2 regions of the Wielerella bovis genome follow, and region 1 is predicted to be linked to the other one. Evidence: predicted binding sites of a transcription regulator. Region 1 holds the regulator's gene; the other holds the start of a gene.
What was found. The regulator FNR, encoded in region 1, switches genes on or off when oxygen is low (the NO sensors DNR and NnrR bind a similar motif). The targets are predictions, from matches to a motif close to TTGATNNNNATCAA.

Region 1 (13,992 bases):
ACATTGGCTTTGCGTGCTTGTTCGCAAATGCGGTCAATTTTGCTGCGTAGCGTGCTAGGAGGTGGGTCAATTTCGTTAATCAACACCAAATGACGTACATTGGCTTTGGCGGCTTCGCGGATAATGCTGCTGATTTTGTCGGCAGATAACACAACAATCACAACATCAAACGTATATTCAGCAGCCGCTTCGGTCAGCGAGCCATAAGATTTTTGTCCACCAATGGTTTTGTGGCTGGGATTGATGGGAATAATGGTGGGCGCACATTGGTTGGCGGTCAGCAAAGAAAAAACATTGCGTCCCGCGCTACCATAACGGTCTGATGCGCCAATAACAGCGATGGCTTGGGGATGAAAAAGGGCGTGCAAAGGGTGCATCATGTGTTCTTTCTTGATGAAGTTTTTCAGGCTGCCTTGGTGAATAACACATCAAAATAAGACAGCCTGAAAATTAGGTTAATCTAACATTTGACACAATAATTCAATATGAAACGCACTACTTGGATTATATTTTAAGGCAGCCTGAACATCGTGAATTTTGTGTTCACCACGTTGCGCGTGTTCCACCGCCAAAGTTATCGCAGTTGCCAAAGTTTCAGGCTGCCCTCGCGTGAAGAAAAAACCTGCTGCGCCTTCCTGCAACACTTCGCAACACGCCATATTGTCAGACAAAATCACACGCGTGCCACTCAATACGCTTTCTACCCCCACCAAACCAAACGGCTCATATTGTGAAGCCATGATGGTGTAATCCGCCGCGCGATACAATTCGGGCATATCGTGGACAAAACCCAATTCCAACACATTACGCATCGGACGTGGCAAGGGGCTACCCGCAACCGCCAATTTGATGGGTAATTCTGTTTGCTCAAAAAAATCCACCAATAAATCCAAACCCTTGCGTTTATGCCCTGTGCTGGGAAACAAAAACACGATTTCATCATCGGCAAAACCATATTTTTGCCGAACTTGGGCGTTGCGCGAAAAATCGTTGTGAAATCTTGCCGTATCCACAGGCGGATAAATAGTATGAATTTTTTTGGCTGGCACATGATATAAATCCACCAATTCACGCGCCATCATTTGCGAATGCGCCATGATTTTTTTCGCGCTGTGATAACTGCGGCTCTCGCGCCAAATCGTCAATTTATCCAACACATTTTCAGGCTGCCTCATGTGATGCAAATAGCCTTTGTGTGTGCCACCACAAATCAATACATCGGCATTTTCGCTCCGATTACAAGCAATAAGCACTTGGTTTTTATCCCGCTGTTTGTCCAGTTGCGCTGAAAAAACAATCGGACGCAATTTTTTTGGAACGTGTTTTTGTTTGACCCAATGCGTTTGCACCAAATGCATTTCGGGCAAATTATGGTCTATTTTGGCGGCATATACGCTGACAGAATGTTGCTGCGCGACCAATTCACGCACCATATCCAGCGTGTAGCTTTCCATGCCACCACCTTTGGTAAATGTATTAATAGCAATCGCAATATTCATGGTTTCAGGCTGCCTTTCCATGTGTCAAATGCAGCCTGAAAAACGGCGTTGAGTTTGGTTTGATTATCAGGCGTATTGGCAACGCGATAAAAATCATCATCGCGTTCTAAACCAAGTGCGACAAAATAATCTGCCAAAAAATTGCCATAACCGTCTTCTTCGTCTGCATAATAATATTGAGTGAAGAGATTGCCCAATTCGTTGAAGCAAGTGTCGTCTATGCCGCCATTGAGCTGATTTTGCACAAATTCTGCGCCAGAAATCGTGCCTGTTTGTAAATCGGCAAATTGTGGCAAGGTTGCAGCGGCTGCGCTGTATAGGTTTTGTGAGACTGCCCATGCGTAGTAAAAACCCATGTGATGCAGCGCATTTTCTGCTGGTAAATCAGCAGGATAGTGGTCTTCGTGAAACGAAATATGGTCGTAATGCATGATGCAGCCTGAAAAAATAAATAATGATGAATTATATAGGGAAATATCGTTTTCAGGCTGCCTATTCAACTTAATTCATCGGTAATTTTTTGTAACAATGCCAAGCGTTCGACGCGGATTTCGCCCTTTTCAGCAGCAATCTTGAAAGCGCAATTGGGTTCGGCGCGATGGCTGCAATTATGAAAACGACATTGCCCAATCAAATGGCGCAAATCGGGAAAATAGCGCGGTAAATCGGTTATGCTCAAATGGTGCAAACCAAATTCTTGTAAACCGGGACTGTCAATCAATTTGGTTTGTTCATCTAAATCATATAATTGCGCGTGGGTGGTGGTGTGTTTGCCCGAATCCAAAGCGGCGGAAATGTCGTTGGTACGCGCGATGTGTTCGCCCAATAATGCATTGGTTAGTGTGGATTTGCCCATGCCGCTTTGTCCGAGCAAAATATTGGTTTCGCCTGATAACAGGGTTTTCAGGCTGCCTACATCATGCAAGGCGGATAATTCAATTACTTGATAACCCAATGTTTCATAAAAAGAAAGTCTTTCACGCCACGCTGTGGTTTCGGGTAAATCGGCTTTGTTCAATACAATCACGGCGCGAATATCGGCGGCTTCGGCAGCAATCAAGGCGCGTTGTAGCAGGGCTTCGCTGGGGCTAGGGACGGCGGCAATCACAATAATCAGTTGCGACACGTTGGCGGCGATGAGTTTGGATTTCCACGCATCTTGGCGATAGAGCAGGCTGTGGCGTTCTTCGGCGCGTTCTATCACGGCTTGTTCGCCATTTACAATTTGAATGCGCACAAAATCGCCGCACGCATAATCGGTGCGTTTTCTGCGCGTGCTGGCTTCGTAAGTGATTTGGTCGGCGGTACGCACGATGTAGCGGCGACCGTAGCTGGTAATAATTTGGGCAATTTGTTGGGACATAATATTGGTTTTTTCAGGCTGCCTGAAAATATAATAAATAATGGATAAATAATAAAATTGTGTTTTCAGGCTGCCTATTGATAGGTTTGCCCATTGTGTTTGAGCCAACCATCTACGTGGCGTTTGGCAGGGTCATGGTGTGTCCAATGTATCACGCCGCCTTGTTTATTCCATTCATATTTTCCATAAAAATCAACAATATCACCTGCTTTCAATTCCTTGATTTTGGGTGCAAGGTCAATATTGTGCGCAACCAAAATCGTTTGTCCATTGCGCAATTTCAAGATAAAACGTTGATGCCGCGAGCCTTCATTATCATCAGGCAGAATTTTGCTGACCGTGCCACTGCCTTGAATTTGCAGATTACTTTGGCGATTTTGGAACGCTTGTTGCAAGATGTGTTCAAAATCAGCGGTCGGTGCAGAATGTGTTTGGCTGTTGCTGGTTGGATTTTGGGGTGCAGATGAATTGGGCTGGTTGGATTGTGTCAGTTGCCACGCCAATGCCGCTGCAATAATTAGAATAGGGACGATTTTATTCATGATGATTAGGTAAAATTATTTTGCTGTGAAAATTTTGTATATTGCCCTTAATTTTTTTTGGAGTCAAAATTTTATAAGTTGAATTTATGGTGGATTCACTATAGTACCTAGGCAGCCTGAAAAATATATTTTCAGGCTGCCTATTAAGTTTCGCAGAAAATAATTATCTAAATAAATCCATTACTTTCACAAATACCATAATCACGCCATATACCAATGGTATACCCACCAATGTCCAACGCCACCAAACATGGATACCACCATGCGAAACTTCTTCCGCAACCAATAACGCATCGGAAATGGCAGTTTCATCATCAGGATTACTTGAATGTGCCGCTTGCTTAACAGTTTGGTCATGGTGTTTTTCATGTACCGCTTTAACTAACATATTGCAAACCAAGCCAACCAATAGCAACGCCGCCATAATATACATGGTTACGCTGTATGCTTGTGCGGCTGGTACACCATTGGCAATTTGGATTTGACGAATATAGTTTACCAATACAGGACCAACTACCGCCGCTAACGACCATGCCAGTAGCAAGCGTCCATGAATCGCCCCTACTTGATATGTGCCAAATAAATCACGCAAATAAGCAGGAATCGCTGCAAATCCACCGCCATACATGGAGATAATCACGCAAAAACCAATCACAAACAATGCTTTACTGCCACTTGCACCAATAGATGGCACGGCAAAATACAGCAGAGAACCAAGTATAAAAAACACAAAATATACATTTTTGCGCCCGATTTTGTCGGAAATGGACGACCAGAAAAAGCGTCCGCCCATATTAAACAAACTCAATAAACCGACAAAACCAGCTGCCGCCGCTGCGCTAATTGCCGCATCTTTACCGACCGATGTTTCTGAAAACAATTCTTGAATCATCACGCTGGCTTGTCCCAGTACACCGATTCCAGCCGTTACGTTCAAACACAAAATCCAAAACAGTAGCCAAAATTGCGGTGTTTTGATGGCGGTAGCGGCGTTTACATGATGTTGGCTAACCAATTTGTTAGCAGATTTGGGCGCAACATAACCTTTGGGTTTCCAACCATCGGCAGGAATCCGAATCGTGAATACGCCAAACAGCATAAACACAAAATAAAAAATACCTAATACAACAAAGGTTTCCCACACGCCCACCGAAGTGGCACTTTTAAAATAATTCATCAGCAATACGGATAAGGGCGATGCCAACATTGCACCACCACCAAATCCCATAATCGCCAAACCTGTCGCCATACCAGGTTTATCGGGAAACCATTTCATCAGCGTGGATACGGGTCCAATATAGCCCAAGCCCAAACCGACACCGCCAATCACGCCATTGCCCAAATACACCAGCCAAATATTGTGTGTTTTCACGCCCAGAGCAGAAATCAAAAAACCTAAACCAAAACAACACGCTGCGACAAACATGGCTTTGCGTGGCCCGACGCGTTCCATCCATGTGCCAAACAAAGCGGCAGATGCGCCCAACACCGCCAAAGCAATACTGAAAATCCAGCCAATGGTGGCAAGCGACCAATCATTGGGAGCAGATTGAGTAATGCCAATTGTTTGTGTGAGCGGTTTATTGAACACGGAATAGGCGTAAATTTGCCCAATAGACAAATGCACCGCCAATGCGGCTGGGGGAACGAGCCAACGATTGTAATTCATCGGGGCGATAGAGCGAGAACGGTCAAGGAAAGACATAGAAACTCTTTGATTTAGTTCAGAAGAATTCGGATTGTAGCAAAGATTATGTCAGGGTGTTAGAAAAAATAGGTTGTATTTTTGAATCCAATATTTTTTTAATGACTATAAAAACAAATTTATTTTTAATAGGCAGCCTGAAAAAACTATTTTCAGGCTGCCTTTAATATAAGCATTACTTATTCATCATAACCATTTGGATTATGTGATTGCCAACGCCATGCATCTACCATCATAGTGTGTAAATCACGTTGTGCTGTCCAGCCCAATTCTGTTTTGGCTTTGCTTGGGTCGGCGTAACAAGTGGCAATGTCGCCAGCGCGGCGTGGTTTAATTGCATAAGGCACGATTTGTCCTGATGCAGCTTCAAATGCTTTGACAATATCCAACACCGAATAACCTACGCCTGTGCCTAAATTGTAAATGTGTACGCCTGATTGTTTGGCTTTGGCATCCAAAGCTTTCAAATGACCGATTGCCAAATCCACAACGTGAATGTAATCGCGCACGCCTGTGCCATCGTGCGTAGCGTAATCATCGCCAAATACCGACAATTCTTTCAATTTACCCGCTGCGACTTGGCAGACATAGGGCAGTAAATTGTTGGGAATGCCATTGGGTTGTTCTCCGATTTTGCCGCTGGCGTGTGCGCCGATTGGATTGAAATAGCGCAATAAAATCACGCTCCAACGTGGGTCGGCGTGTTGCAAATCCATCATAATGCGTTCCATCATGTGTTTGCTGGTACCGTATGGATTGGTGGTTGCGCCTGTTGGACTTTGCTCGGTAATCGGCACAATGCTCGGGTCGCCATACACGGTTGCCGATGAGCTGAACACGATGCTAAATACCCCTGCGCGTTGCATTTCTTCCAATAAAATCACGCTGCCTGAAACATTGTTGTTGTAATAATTTAACGGTAATTGCACGCTTTCGCCTACGGCTTTTAAGGCGGCAAAATGAATCACGCTGTCCACTTGATGCGTGGCGAAAATCTCACGCAAAAGAGGGCGGTCGCGGATGTCGCCTTCGTAAAAAGTTGGTTCTTTGCCCGTAATTTCTGCCACGCGTTGCAAAACTTTGGCAGATGCGTTACACAAATTATCCAAAATAATCGGCTGATGCCCTGCATTGAGCAATTCCACCACCGTGTGCGAGCCGATAAAACCTGCGCCGCCTGTAACCAAAATATTCATGATGTTTTCCTTGTGTTGATGCAGCCTGAAAAATGGTTTTCAGGCTGCCTTTTTGATTATAGTAGATTCAATTTAAATCAGGACAAGGCGACAGCGACCGCCGTGTACACATAGTACATAAGGGAGCTGGCAACGCTGTACTGGTTTAAATTGAATTCACTATAAATTATAGAATCATGTAACCTGTCAGTACACGACCAAAAATGTTCCATAGGTGGTATACTGAAATGCAGCCTGAAACCTTTAATTTTCCTGCTTTTCATTGTCTTCAGGCTGCTCTTCTTGTTGCGACAAACTACTGTGTTTAGCACGCGTAGTTTTAGGCAAAACAAAGTGCATTTTCAAACCATTAGGCTGTACATTTTCCGCGAATAATTTACCACAATGTTGTTCAGCAATGTGTTTAGTAATCGCCAAACCCAAGCCCGTCCCTGTTTTGCCATTACTGCTGTCGGCGCGATAAAACGCGGTGAAAATATGCGGCAACTGCTCTGGTTTGACACCCACGCCGTTGTCCACAATTTCAATGTGCAGATTTTTGCGGTCTTCATACATTTTGATGTGAATCGTGCTGCCTTCGGGGCTGTAATTCATCGCATTGCGAATCACATTATCCAAAGCGCGATATAGATAACTTTCATTGGCATTTAAACACGCATCGGCTTTCAGGCTGCATTTATCAAAAATAATCGTGTGTTGGCGTTGTTCTGCCACCACTTGACTGTCTTCCACCAATTGCTGCACAAATGGCACAATCGGCAAAGGTTCTTTTTCCATCGCCATATTCGCCGTTTCCAAGCGCGATAAAGTCAGCAATTCGCCCACCAATGTGTCCATGCGCGTGATTTCGTTTTCCAAGCGTTGTATATAATCCGTCTGCTTTTCGGGACGTGCTTGAATTAAGCCCAACAAGGCTTGCACACGCGCCAAAGGCGAACGCATTTCGTGGGATACATGGTGCAGCAAATGGCGTTCTTTCTCTACCAATTGTTGCAGTTGTGCCGCCATTTTATCAAATTGTACACCCAAGCTGGCTAATTCATCTTTTCGCTCAATCAGTTGATGAGACACGCGCGTATCCAACTCACCCGCTGCCAAACGGTTCATACCATGTTCCAAAATACTAATAGGGTGCGCAATATTACGTGCCAAAATATACGCCAACAACAAACCAATCAACAAGGTAACACCAATCAAAATAAATTCATGCCACACGGGCGCAAAAGGCAAACCAGGGATAATTAATGTGGGCAACCGTTCCATTTCTTGCTTATCAAAATTGCGTACAAAAAACAGATACTCTTCGCCAAAACCATCATAATAAATAATCGACATATCCGATTTGGGATTTTCCAGCGCAAATTGATAGGCTCGCAAATATTCATCTCGCGAAAACGGGCGATTGAAAATTTCTTTATGCGTGATACTGGATACGATGGCAATGTGTTTAGTAGCAGGATGGTCATGCCAACGTGTGAGCATATCTTTAGTTGCTTGTGCACCCTGCGATTGGAACGTTGCTAACGTGTTGGCAAGCATGATGCTTTCCATATTGCGTCTTTGTTTGGAATGCGTTTCGTTCATGCGACTTTGTATCAGCCAGAATGTGAAACTGGCGATAAAAATCCCGCAGATAATGACCAAGCAGAATGTGGAAAAAATGCGTTGAAAAAGTTTCATAACAATCAAAAAATAAGAGTTAAGGCAGCCTGAAAAATTAGATTTAAATAACAAATTAAGGCAGCCTGAAAAAGATGTTTCAGGCTGCCATTATAGGGGCTAATAATAATTCGTGCACGGTTGGATTTTGCGCTAAATCCGCCCAAATCATCAGCCCCGAGCTAGCGATTAGTTTTTCACAAACAAATAACCTAAACCGCGCACTGTTTGAATCAAAGAAGCATCGCCTAATTTGTGGCGAATGCTGGAAATATGCACATCAATACTACGGTCAAATTTTGCCAATTTGCGGTCAAGTGCTTCTTGCGACAAATTCCCTTTGCTCACAACTTGTCCTGCATGACGCATCAACACTTCCAATAAATTAAATTCGGTGCTGGTTAATTCCAACGTTTGGTCGCCAACAATCGCTTGGCGTTTAGATGGATACAAGGTTACCCCGCTGGCTGTCAGACCGCTACTCGCAGCACCTGATGTATCCACAGGCTGTTGCGAACGGCGCAAAATAGCATTGATACGCGCCAATAATTCACGTGGTTGGCAAGGTTTCGGTACATAATCATCAGCTCCCATTTCCAAACCGATGATGCGGTCAATGTCATCACCTTTTGCAGTCAGCATAATAATGGGGATATTGCTTTGTGCGCGTACAGTTTTTAATACATCCAAACCGTTCATTTTTGGCATCATGGAATCCAGTACCACTACATCATAATTACCTGTCAAAATTTCTTTTGCACCACTTTCACCATCGGGCATGCGATTCACTTCCAAACCTTCAGCAGTTAAATATTCGGTCAGCAATTCCGCTAAAATATCATCATCATCTACTAATAATACGCGACTCATTGTGTGTTTCCTTATGTTTGTGGGAATAGTTGGAATATATCTTAACAGTATTATCTTTACATTCATAGTGGCATGTATGCCAAGTTTGCGCTTTTTTTCATTGTAAAAGTAGAACTTAACATTTCAGGCTGCCTATAGTGAATTCAATTTAAACCAGTACAGCATTGCCAGCTCCCTTATGTACTAGGTGTACATGGCGGTCTCTGTCGCCTTGTCCTTATTTAAATTGAATCCACTATAATAATAAATATAAACAAACAGCGAAAAAAGCTAGGAGCTAATAACAAATTGCCATTAGCCCCTAGCTTTCGTTGTTTATTTAGCATTTACGCCACATGTCTTCTGCCTTCACAGCCTGAAATCATCGCTTGCAACACATCAGGTTGCAAAATTTTAATGTGTTTGTGTTCCACCGAAATCAAACCTTCTTGATTGAAACGCGACAAAGTACGGCTTACCGTTTCCAGCTTCAAACCCAAATAACTGCCAATTTCTTCACGCGACATCCGCAAAATAAAATCATTTGCCGCAAATCCACGCATACGCAAACGGTCGGACAAGTTCAGCAAAAACACCGCCAAACGTTCTTCCGCACGCATATTGCCCAATAACAACATCACATTTTGGTCGCGTACAATTTCGCGGCTCATCAAGCGGAAAAAGTGTAAATTCAACTGTGGCATATGTTTTTGCAATTCTTCCAAACGGTCAAATGGCAATTCACACACTTCGCTATCTTCCAACGCCACCGCATCGCACGCATATTTGTTGATGCTGATGCCGTCCATGCCCACCAATTCACCCGACATGAAAAAACCCGTTACTTGGTCGCGACCATCTTGCGTATTAACAGATGTTTTGAAAAAACCCGTGCGAATCGCAAACAATGAAGAAAACGACTCTCCCGCATGGAATAAATATTCCCCTTTTTTCAATTTTTTACTTTGTTTGATAACCGCGTTTAATTGTCTAAAATCTTCTTCTTGCAAGCCAGCTGGTGCTTCAACAGGCAAACAAACCTCTCTTAAAGAACAATTCGGACATTCATTTTTTTGTGTGATTAAATGTATTTTTGTCATGGCGACAATCCTGTTTTGATGTTTGCAAAATGCAGCTTGATAGAAATCAATGCATTTTTGTTCGAATTGCGCTATTCTAGCAAGTTTTAGTCCAAAACAAAATACAAGCTACTACACAATGAAAACTATTCATATAGCACAACACGACCACACACTTTTTGACTTCGACCGAGAACTGATTGCCAGCCTACCTGCCAATGGTCCGCGTTACACCTCATATCCCACAGCCGACCGCTTTCACGATGGTTTCAGGCTGCCTGAATATACAAAAACATTAGAGAAAACATTAAAAAATAATGATGAACCCGTTTCATTATATGTACATATTCCATTTTGCAATGTAATTTGCTATTACTGCGCGTGCAACAAAGTCATTACCAAAGACAGCAGCAAAGCCGATGAATATTTAACTTATTTGGAAAAAGAAATGGCTTTGCTCAAACCGCATTTGCACGGCAAACACAAATTGGCACAATTACATTTTGGCGGTGGTACGCCCACGTTTTTGAGCGATGAACAATTGGAGCGCGTGTTCAAAATGATACGCGAACATTTTGAATTGCTGCCAGATGGCGAATATTCCATTGAAATTGACCCGCGCAAAGTGAGCCGTGAAAGCGTGTTCAAATTGGGCAAACTGGGTTTCAACCGCATGAGCGTGGGCATTCAGGATTTTGACCCGAAAGTTCAGGCTGCCGTGAACCGCATTCAAACGGTGGAAGAAACCAAAGAAGTGATTGAAGCCGCACGAGCAGCAGGTTTCAAATCCATCAGCGTGGATTTGATTTACGGTTTGCCGCATCAATCGGTGGAAAGCATTAAACCGACTTTGGACACCGTTTTGAACGAACTGAATCCCGACCGTTTGGCTTTGTATCATTACGCGCATTTGCCACATATTTTCAAACCACAACGCCGCATTGACACTGAAACCGTGCCGTCCAGCGAAGAAAAATTGGATATTTTGCAATACGCCGTGCATTTGTTGGACGAAAAAGGCTATGTGTTTATTGGTATGGACCATTTTGCCAAACCCGAAGACGAATTGGCGATTGCGCTGAAAGAAGGTCGTTTGCAACGCAATTTTCAGGGTTATTCCACTTATGCCGATTGCGATTTGGTGGCGATTGGCGTGTCCAGCATTGGCAAAATCGGCAATACATACAGTCAAAATCAACGTTCATTGGAAGACTATTATGCGGATTTGGACGCAAACAAATTGCCGATTATGCGCGGTTTTCAATTAAATGATGATGACGTATTTCGCCGCCAAATCATTCAAGATTTAATGTGTCGCTTTTCATTGAATTTTAATGATTATGCCGATGAATTGGCACAAAGGCAGCCTGAAAACAGCGATTCAGGTTTTGATGCGGCAGAAGTCGCGCACATGAAAAAAATGGCGGAATTAGGCATTATTAGCGATGCTTTATTGGGTCGTTTTGATGCGCCCAAAACGCCATCGTTTAGCGAATATTTTGCCGATGAAATGCCCGATTTGCGCCAACTTGCCGAACGTGGCTTGATTGATTTGCGCGATGATGGTTTAACCGTTACTCCCAAAGGTCGTTTCTTAATCCGCAATATTGCGATGGTGTTTGATTATTATCTGCGCCACAAAGAAACCCACGCAAAATATTCACAAACAGTATGATTTTCAGGCTGCCTTATCGTTGCGAAGGCAGCCTGAAAACATAAAAAACCGTTAAAATACGTCCCATTTTTATCTACACACAAAATTATCATGAACGCAAATCAACTGAACCATACCGCCCAAGTTTTGGAAAATATGCTAACTTTTCAACAACCTGCTGACGCGATAATTTCTGCGTATTTTCGCAATCATCACAAACTAGGACGCGCCGACCGCCACGAAATCGCGGAAACGGCGTTTGCAGCATTGCGCCATTATCAAAAAATTACATCGGCTTTGCGCCGCCCCCACGTTCAGGCGCGAAAAGCAGCATTGGCGGCTTTGGTATTGGGTCGCAGCTTTAATATCAATCAGTTAGAAGATATATTAAACGAAGCAGATGGCGAAAAGGAATTTTTAAGCAGCCTGAAAGCGCGTAAAGCGGAATTTTCAGGCAGCCTGAACACGGTGGCGGAATTACCCGATTGGCTGATTACACGTTTACAAGTTCATTGGGAAGATGAGCAAATTCAAGCCTTTGGGCGCAGCGTGGCACAATCCGCTCCTCTTGATGTGCGCGTGAACACGCTTAAAGGCAAACGCGATAAAATTTTGGCACAACTGCAAACCGAGTTCCCCAAAGCCATCGCCACGCCATACGCGCCGCATGGTATTCGTTTCCCCGACAAACCTGCGTTAAATAAACATGAATTGTTTTTAAACGGCACTTTGGAAGTACAAGACGAAGGTAGTCAATTATTGGCGCACTTGGTGGGCGCGAAACGTGGCGAGATGGTGGTGGATTTTTGCGCGGGTGCGGGCGGTAAAACGTTGGCAATCGGCGCACAAATGGCAAACAAGGGGCGAATTTATGCCTTTGATGTTTCAGAAAAACGTTTGGCAAATTTAAAACCGCGCATGACACGCGCAGGTTTAACCAATATTCACCCTGAACGCATTGAAAGTGAGCATGACCCACGCATTGCGCGATTATACGGCAAAGCTGACCGTGTGTTGGTGGACGCGCCTTGCTCAGGCTTGGGAACGCTGCGCCGTAACCCTGATTTAAAATATCGCCAATCGCCCGAAACCATTGAAAAATTATTGCAACAGCAGCAAAATATTTTGCAGGCTGCCAGTCAATTGGTGGGCGCAGGTGGGCGTTTGGTGTACGCAACTTGCAGTGTATTGCCCGAAGAAAATGAAATGCAAATTGCCGAATTTTTGGAAAATAATCCACAATTTGAGTTGGTCGATTGCAGCGAATTGTTATCCGCACAAAAAATTGATTTGAATACAGGGCAATTTTTAATACTGAATACGGCTGCACATGGTACAGATGGCTTTTTTGCGGCGGTGTTGCAACGTAAGGCATAATTTCCAAGTTATAATCAGTTAAAATAAAGCAAGGAGACAGCGACCGCCGTGTACAAAAATAAGTCCATAAAGAAAACTAGCAATGCTGTATTATTTTAACTGACTATATAAGGAAATCATCATGTTAAACCAATTAATCGAGCATAAACAACAAGCACAAGCCTTTTGGCAAGCATGGCTAGCGGCATATCCCAGTTTCCAAAAATTACCTGCTCGCGAAATCGTGGAACAAAGCAATGATATTTTGCAAGCATATCTGCCCGACATTGCGTTTGAATTGGAAAATGCCAATTTGTCCGCTAGCGACAATGCATTTACACACAGCACCATCGTGTTTACTGCACATGGTGTCATGGACAAATTCATTCAAGTACAAGCGGTTTGTGAGCAAGCTCCCGACAATTTACCTTGTGCCATACGCGGTTTCCGCCAAGCCATGCCAAATCCTGACCAATTTATGATAGGTATGAACGATTTTGATTTGAGCGTGAGTGATATTGTTGTGAAATTGGACGAATGGTGTGAAATGCCTGCGCTGGAAGTGGTGTTTACCAAAACAATTGATGATGAATTTTTGCAGCATGCACAACATATGACGTTTATTATGCTTGACCATGTGTTAGGCGAATGGAACAGCGCGGTTAAACTGGGAACGGTAGATTTTATGGAACAAGCCGATGAGGATTTTGAACCGTTAAGTATGCTGCCTGAAAAATTGTAAACTATGTGGCTGGCAATGGGACGAAATGGTATTTATCCCGAAGAATGTGGCTATGCGGTAGCACAAATTGAAGAAGACGAGGGGCAAGATGCGTTATTTTTCAGACGCAATCAGTCGGCAAACAGTTTATTGGGACGCGCAGACATGGCATGGGTGGTATCCATAACTTGTCAAATTGCGGGAGATGATGATGCTCAGGCTGCCTATGATTTGCAAGATGAATTTGAAGCCTATGCTATTCAAAATCAACAAGGCATTGATACTTTGAGCTTAATGAATTTATCACAAGGCGAACGTACTGTGTTTGCGGTAACGTCTGAGCCAGAAATTTTGTTGGCACAAGCACAG
Region 2 (5,756 bases), 1.1 Mb from region 1:
GGTAAACTTTCATAACCAATAAATTAAAGGCTTTGGTTTCTTCTGCGATTTGGTCTTCGGTACAGAAAATATGCGCGTCATCTTGCACAAAACCGCGTACGCGCATTAAGCCGTGTAATGCGCCGCTTGGTTCGTTGCGGTGACATGAGCCAAATTCCGCCAAACGCATCGGCAAATCACGATATGAACGCAAACCGTGATTGAAAATTTGCACGTGTCCAGGGCAGTTCATCGGTTTAACGGCGTATTCGCGTTTTTCTGAAGCGGTCAGGAACATATTGTCTTTGTAATTGTCCCAATGCCCTGATTTTTCCCAAAATGTTTTGTCCATGATTTGTGGTGTTTTCACTTCTTGGTAGCCTGCGGCGGTTAATTCGCGGCGCATGTGTTGTTCAATCACTTGCCACAATGTCCAACCGCGCGGGTGCCAGAACACCATACCAGGGGCTTCATCTTGCAAATGGAATAAGTCCAATTGTTTGCCCAATTTGCGGTGGTCGCGTTTTTCTGCTTCTTCAATGCGCGTGATGTAGGCTTTCAAATCGTCTTTATTGCCCCACGCGGTGCCGTAAATGCGTTGTAATTGTTCATTATTGCTGTCGCCGCGCCAGTACGCGCCCGACATTTTGGTTAATTGAAAATGTTTCAAAAAACGCGTGTTCGGCACGTGGGGACCACGACACATATCCACATATTCTTGGTGGAAATACATGCCCATTGCGGTGATGTCGTCTGTCATGTCGTCAATCAGACGCAATTTGTATTCTTCGCCACGATTTTTAAAGATTTCAATCACTTCGGCGCGTGGTGTCATTTTTTTGATGACATCGTAATCTTGGTTAATCAATTCTTTCATGCGCGATTCAATTGCCGCCATGTCTTCGGGCGTGAACGGTTTTTCGGTGGCAATATCGTAATAAAAGCCGTCTTCAATCACAGGACCGATGACCATTTTGGCATTGGGGAACAATTGTTTTACCGCGTGTCCGACCAAATGGGCACAGGAGTGGCGGATAATGTCCACGCCTTCGGGGTCTTTGGGGGTGAGAATTTGCACGGTGGCGTCTGCGGTAATCGGGTCGCACGCGTCCACTTGCACGCCGTTTACTTTGCCTGCAACGGTGGCTTTGGCTAAACCCGCGCCGATGGATTGGGCAATTTGCATAACGGTAACGGGCGATTCGTATTGGCGTACTGAACCGTCTGGAAGAGTAATATTAATCATATTAATTCCTTGAATTTTATTGTATAAATTAAGTAGGCAGCCTGAATCGCTTTCAGGCTGCCTGAAAATATGGAAACGATAAAATTATAGAGAAAACAAGGTAGTTTTTCAAGAAAATGCGCTTTCAGGCTGCCTGAAACCATAATCTTCACTCATAATCTTATCGTTTGAAATAAAAATTCAAACAAGAGAGCTGACAACGCTGTATTATTTTATAGTGGATTCAATTTAAATTAGGATAAGGCGACAGCAACCGCCGTGTACACCTAGTACATAAGGGAGCTGGCAGCGCTGTACTGGTTTAAATTGAATTCACTATGTATATTCACAAATTGGTTCAATTCAAAAATCTGCCTTACTTTTGTTGCGCAGGAACGTTATTCTTGGTTTTTGCCATACCTCTTATTATTTCATTTGTGTTAAAATTAATTTACATATTATTAGGGGCTAATAACAATTCGTGTGTGGTCAGATTTTGTGTTAACAAGCCCAATTCTGCGTTAAAAATGTTCGTTAATGGATAACATTGGCTTGCATTTTTGCCTTGAATTCGGCGTTATCTGCAAAACCAATATCGCATCCGAATAGTCATTAGCCCCTAGCATAATATGCTTATAGTTTAATAAGTTGGCACATTAACATAAATAGTGTGCATTTTTGGAACCTATATTCGTAAGATTGAAAGCTTGATTTTGTTGCTAATTCTTGTAAATTCAAGGTAAATTCTCATACTAGGAACTATTGGCATAAAAGCAAACTATGAAGTTTATGAATACAGGCTCTTAATTTTGAAAACATTTAAGAGGTGAATAACATGAAAAAATTAAAATACTTAACTATTTTAGTATTAGGAATTGGCTTATCTGCTTGCTCTGGAGAATCAACAACCACTGAACAAAATACCACACCTGCTACTCCAAACGCATCTGTTCAAACAGCAAGTGCGACCAATCAAGCTAATCCTGATTTTCCAACTTATATGGTTGGTTCTGAAGTAAGCTATGAACCGTTTGAATTTAAAGATGAAAAAGGTCATCCCATTGGATTTGAAGTAGAATTACTGGAAGAAATTGGTAAAGCAGCTCAATTTAATGTGGTCTTCATTCATACACCACGCAATGCTTTGGAAGCAGATTTGAACAGCGAGCGTTTTAGTATTTTGGCATCAGCTTTATCTGTTTCTCCTGAACGCATGGAAAAAATGGATTTCAGCGAACCGTTTTTGGATTTTGTACGTGAAGTTTATATTTTAGATACACCTGAAAATGCCGCTTTAAAATCAATAAGCGATTTAAATGGCAAACGTATTGCTGTCAATGGTGGTAGTAGCACAGCGGTTGCTACTGCTCAAGAATTAGCAGGTTCAGCAGATAGAGTAGAAAAGGCAGATAGTTTTTACCTTTCTTTGGCAGCTATGTACAATGGAAAAGCTATTGGTACCTTGGGTGATAGTCGTATTTTGCAGTATTATGATGCAAAAACTCCTGAAATTAAAACACGTGCTATTTCTTTGGGCGACAAACCTAAATATATTGCATTTGCTGTGAAAAAAGGTAATACCGAATTACGAGATAAAATTAATCAAGGTCTGAAAATAGTCAAAGAAAATGGCACATACGACCAATTACTGAAAAAATGGTTTGACCAAGATAGCACAAAATAAAATGTCTAGGGTAGCCTGTAACTTGTGTAAATCTATTTTAAACTAATACAAGGGCGGATTTCATATCTGCCCTATCATTTTTAGGTCAAAATCTTTGCAAAATCTATTGTTGTTTCAAATTAACACAAACAAGGTGACAGCGACCGCCGTGTACAATGGTATAGTGAATTCAATTTAAACCAGTACAGCGTTGCCAGCTCTCTTATGTACTGAAACTTTTGCAAAACTCCTAAAATTTGACATTGAAAAATTTTAATTTTTTGAATTTTAAGAAATTTATTTTTTCAAAAAGTTCAAAAAATAGGGTTTTGCAAAGGTTTCGTATGTGTACACGGCAGTCGCTGTCGCCTTGTCCTGATTTAAATTGAATCCACTATAATTTGAAACGACTATAGCCTAGAACCTGTATTCACATAAAATAGCAATAAAAGCAAGCTATTAAGATAATGAATACAGGTGCTTAATTACTATTACTCTGGTAATTCAGGTACTTTTAATGCATCAGCAGGCACCTCACCAGTCAATGTATTCAAAAATGCAACAATATCTTCAACTTCTTGTTGTGATAACGTTTTACCTAATTGAGTTTCAGCCATCACACTGACCGCAGTTGCTAAATCTGGCGTAGCTCCATTATGGAAATAAGGTGCGGTTTTTGCCACATTACGCAAACCAGGTACACGGAAAAAATATTTATCCGAATCTTTTTGTGTAACTTCAAACAAACCTTCATCGTGTGGTTCTTTGCTGTCAATAAAATTCCAGTAAGGACCTTTAACTAAACCAAATTTTTGGAATGTGCCATTACTCAAAGTAGCACCTGTATGGCAAGTAATACACGCATTATCTATGAAAGCTTTCACGCCGCGTTTTTCTTGTTCATTCAAGGCATTCACATCACCTTTCAAATAATTATCCCATTTACTAGGTGTCAGCAAGGTTCGTTCAAATGCACCAATCGCATGCGCAATATTATCAATCGTTGGCTTACCACCTTGGTCAGCATAAGCTGTTTTAAATGAATCTGCATAGCCTTGAATGCTTTCTACTTTTTTCGCTACCGCATCCAAATCAGGCATTGCCATTTCTTTAGGATTAACCAAAGGTCCTTTGGCTTGCTCTTCTACTGTTTCTGCACGACCATCCCAAAATTGTGAAGTAAGCAAAAAAGCATTTAATGCAGTAGGCGAATTACGCGCACCAAAAACTCCTTTGTGTGCACCTTCACTGGTTGGTGTCATGCGGTCATCGGCACCAAAATTTGTCAAACTATGGCAAGTATTACAACTTTGGCTATCATTAACCGATAAACGTGGCTCATACCACAACTGCTGACCCAATTTCACTTGCTCATCTGTATAAGCATAAGATTTTTTAGTTTCTTCTAAACTTGGCAGTGGTTGAAAAAATGATTGTGCTTGTTTCAGCAATTGCGCATCTTCTGCTGAAACAGATTGGCTATTAACACTAGAAGAAGCTGTTGATGCACTTGATGCGCTTGATGGTGCAGGTAGCGGTTCCGTACAGGCACCCAATGCCAACATTGTGAACAAAAGAGAAAAAGCTGTGGTTTTGTGGTTCATGATGTTTCCTTTAAAACGGGATTGTGAAAATAACAACGGAATATTGAATTTTTTTACATCATACAAGGTCTTAATAAAATCTCTTTTTGACAAATATCAAACAATATTTTTTGATAGGTTTTTACTATATATGTCATATAAATATAAAAGGTAGCCTGAAATGCCAAATCTAGCAAGTTCTCTAAATTTCATTTTAGAATCAATAAATTTTCAATAGAATACCAATCATTTATAGTTAGTTAAAATAAAAATAACACCACATTGCCAGTTACCTTATGTACTTATTTGTACACAGTAATTACCGCTACCTTGTTGTTTAGTTTTATTCCAACCGATGATACCCATTATAGACATAATGTCTAATAAACCAATTTTCAAAAATAAAACTGGACGGTTTATCAAAAATACTATTGCCATATTGTCCAAAATCAGTATAATCCACAATAAGAAATTCAATTTGGACAAATTATCATGCAACTAGACATTGAACAATTAATCGCTTATTTTGGTGGCGTCAACGCACTTGCTGAAGCTTTAAAGCAATACGACCCTAAAAATGCTGCCAGCACTGCTGCTATTTATAAATGGCGTACGCGAGGTTCTTTGCCTTTGGCACAGTTGCAAAAATTATCCGAATTAGCACAGCATCAAGGCAAATCTTTGGATTTGAACGCATTTATTAAACAACAACCTGAATTGGACAAACCCATCATGAATACGAGCAACCGCATTATTATTTTTGATACCACTCTGCGCGATGGCGAGCAATCCCCTGGTGCAGCTATGACCAAAGAAGAAAAATTACGCATTGCACGCCAATTAGAAAAAATGGGTGTGGACGTGATTGAAGCAGGTTTTGCCGCTGCCAGTGATGGCGATTGGGAAGCGGTACATGAAATTGCGAAAAATATCAAAAATTCAACTGTTTGCTCACTTTGCCGTGCAGTTGAACGCGATATTCGCCGTGCAGGTGAAGCGATTGCACCCGCACAAAAACGCCGTATTCATACTTTCATTGCCACCAGCCCAATCCACATGGAACACAAGCTGAAAATGCAGCCCAAACAAGTCATTGAAACGGCAGTAAAAGCTATTAAAATTGCCAAAGAATATACCGATGACGTGGAATTTTCGTGTGAAGATGCATTGCGTTCAGAAATTCCATTTTTAGCAGAAATCTGCGGTGCTGTGATTGAGGCTGGTGCTACGACCATTAATATCCCCGATACCGTTGGTTATTCTATTCCACATAAAACCGAAGCATTTTTCCGTGAATTAATTGCCA

Region 2: the regulator FNR is predicted to act here: its motif matches at 4,558-4,571, upstream of MIS45_RS03025 (cytochrome-c peroxidase).

Annotation. Positions count from the first base shown of each region.
Region 1 covers NZ_CP092361.1:1,737,880-1,751,871, forward strand. Annotated here, with positions in the region: gene MIS45_RS08490 (bifunctional acetate--CoA ligase family protein/GNAT family N-acetyltransferase) at 1-380, opposite strand, end outside; gene MIS45_RS08495 (glycosyltransferase family 4 protein) at 456-1,499, opposite strand; gene MIS45_RS08500 (DUF7832 domain-containing protein) at 1,496-1,930, opposite strand; gene rsgA (ribosome small subunit-dependent GTPase A) at 1,996-2,862, opposite strand; gene MIS45_RS08510 (DUF3465 domain-containing protein) at 2,937-3,404, opposite strand; gene MIS45_RS08515 (L-lactate MFS transporter) at 3,568-5,109, opposite strand; gene galE (UDP-glucose 4-epimerase GalE) at 5,289-6,305, opposite strand; gene MIS45_RS08525 (sensor histidine kinase) at 6,549-7,985, opposite strand; gene MIS45_RS08530 (response regulator transcription factor) at 8,154-8,834, opposite strand; gene fnr (fumarate/nitrate reduction transcriptional regulator Fnr) at 9,161-9,913, opposite strand; gene hemN (oxygen-independent coproporphyrinogen III oxidase) at 10,032-11,567, shown strand; gene MIS45_RS08545 (RsmB/NOP family class I SAM-dependent RNA methyltransferase) at 11,658-12,923, shown strand; gene MIS45_RS08550 (hypothetical protein) at 13,045-13,644, shown strand; gene MIS45_RS08555 (DUF695 domain-containing protein) at 13,660-13,992, shown strand, end outside.
Region 2 covers NZ_CP092361.1:585,540-591,295, forward strand. Annotated here, with positions in the region: gene thrS (threonine--tRNA ligase) at 1-1,225, opposite strand, end outside; gene MIS45_RS03020 (transporter substrate-binding domain-containing protein) at 2,040-2,888, shown strand; gene MIS45_RS03025 (cytochrome-c peroxidase) at 3,359-4,471, opposite strand; gene MIS45_RS03030 (2-isopropylmalate synthase) at 4,943-5,756, shown strand, end outside.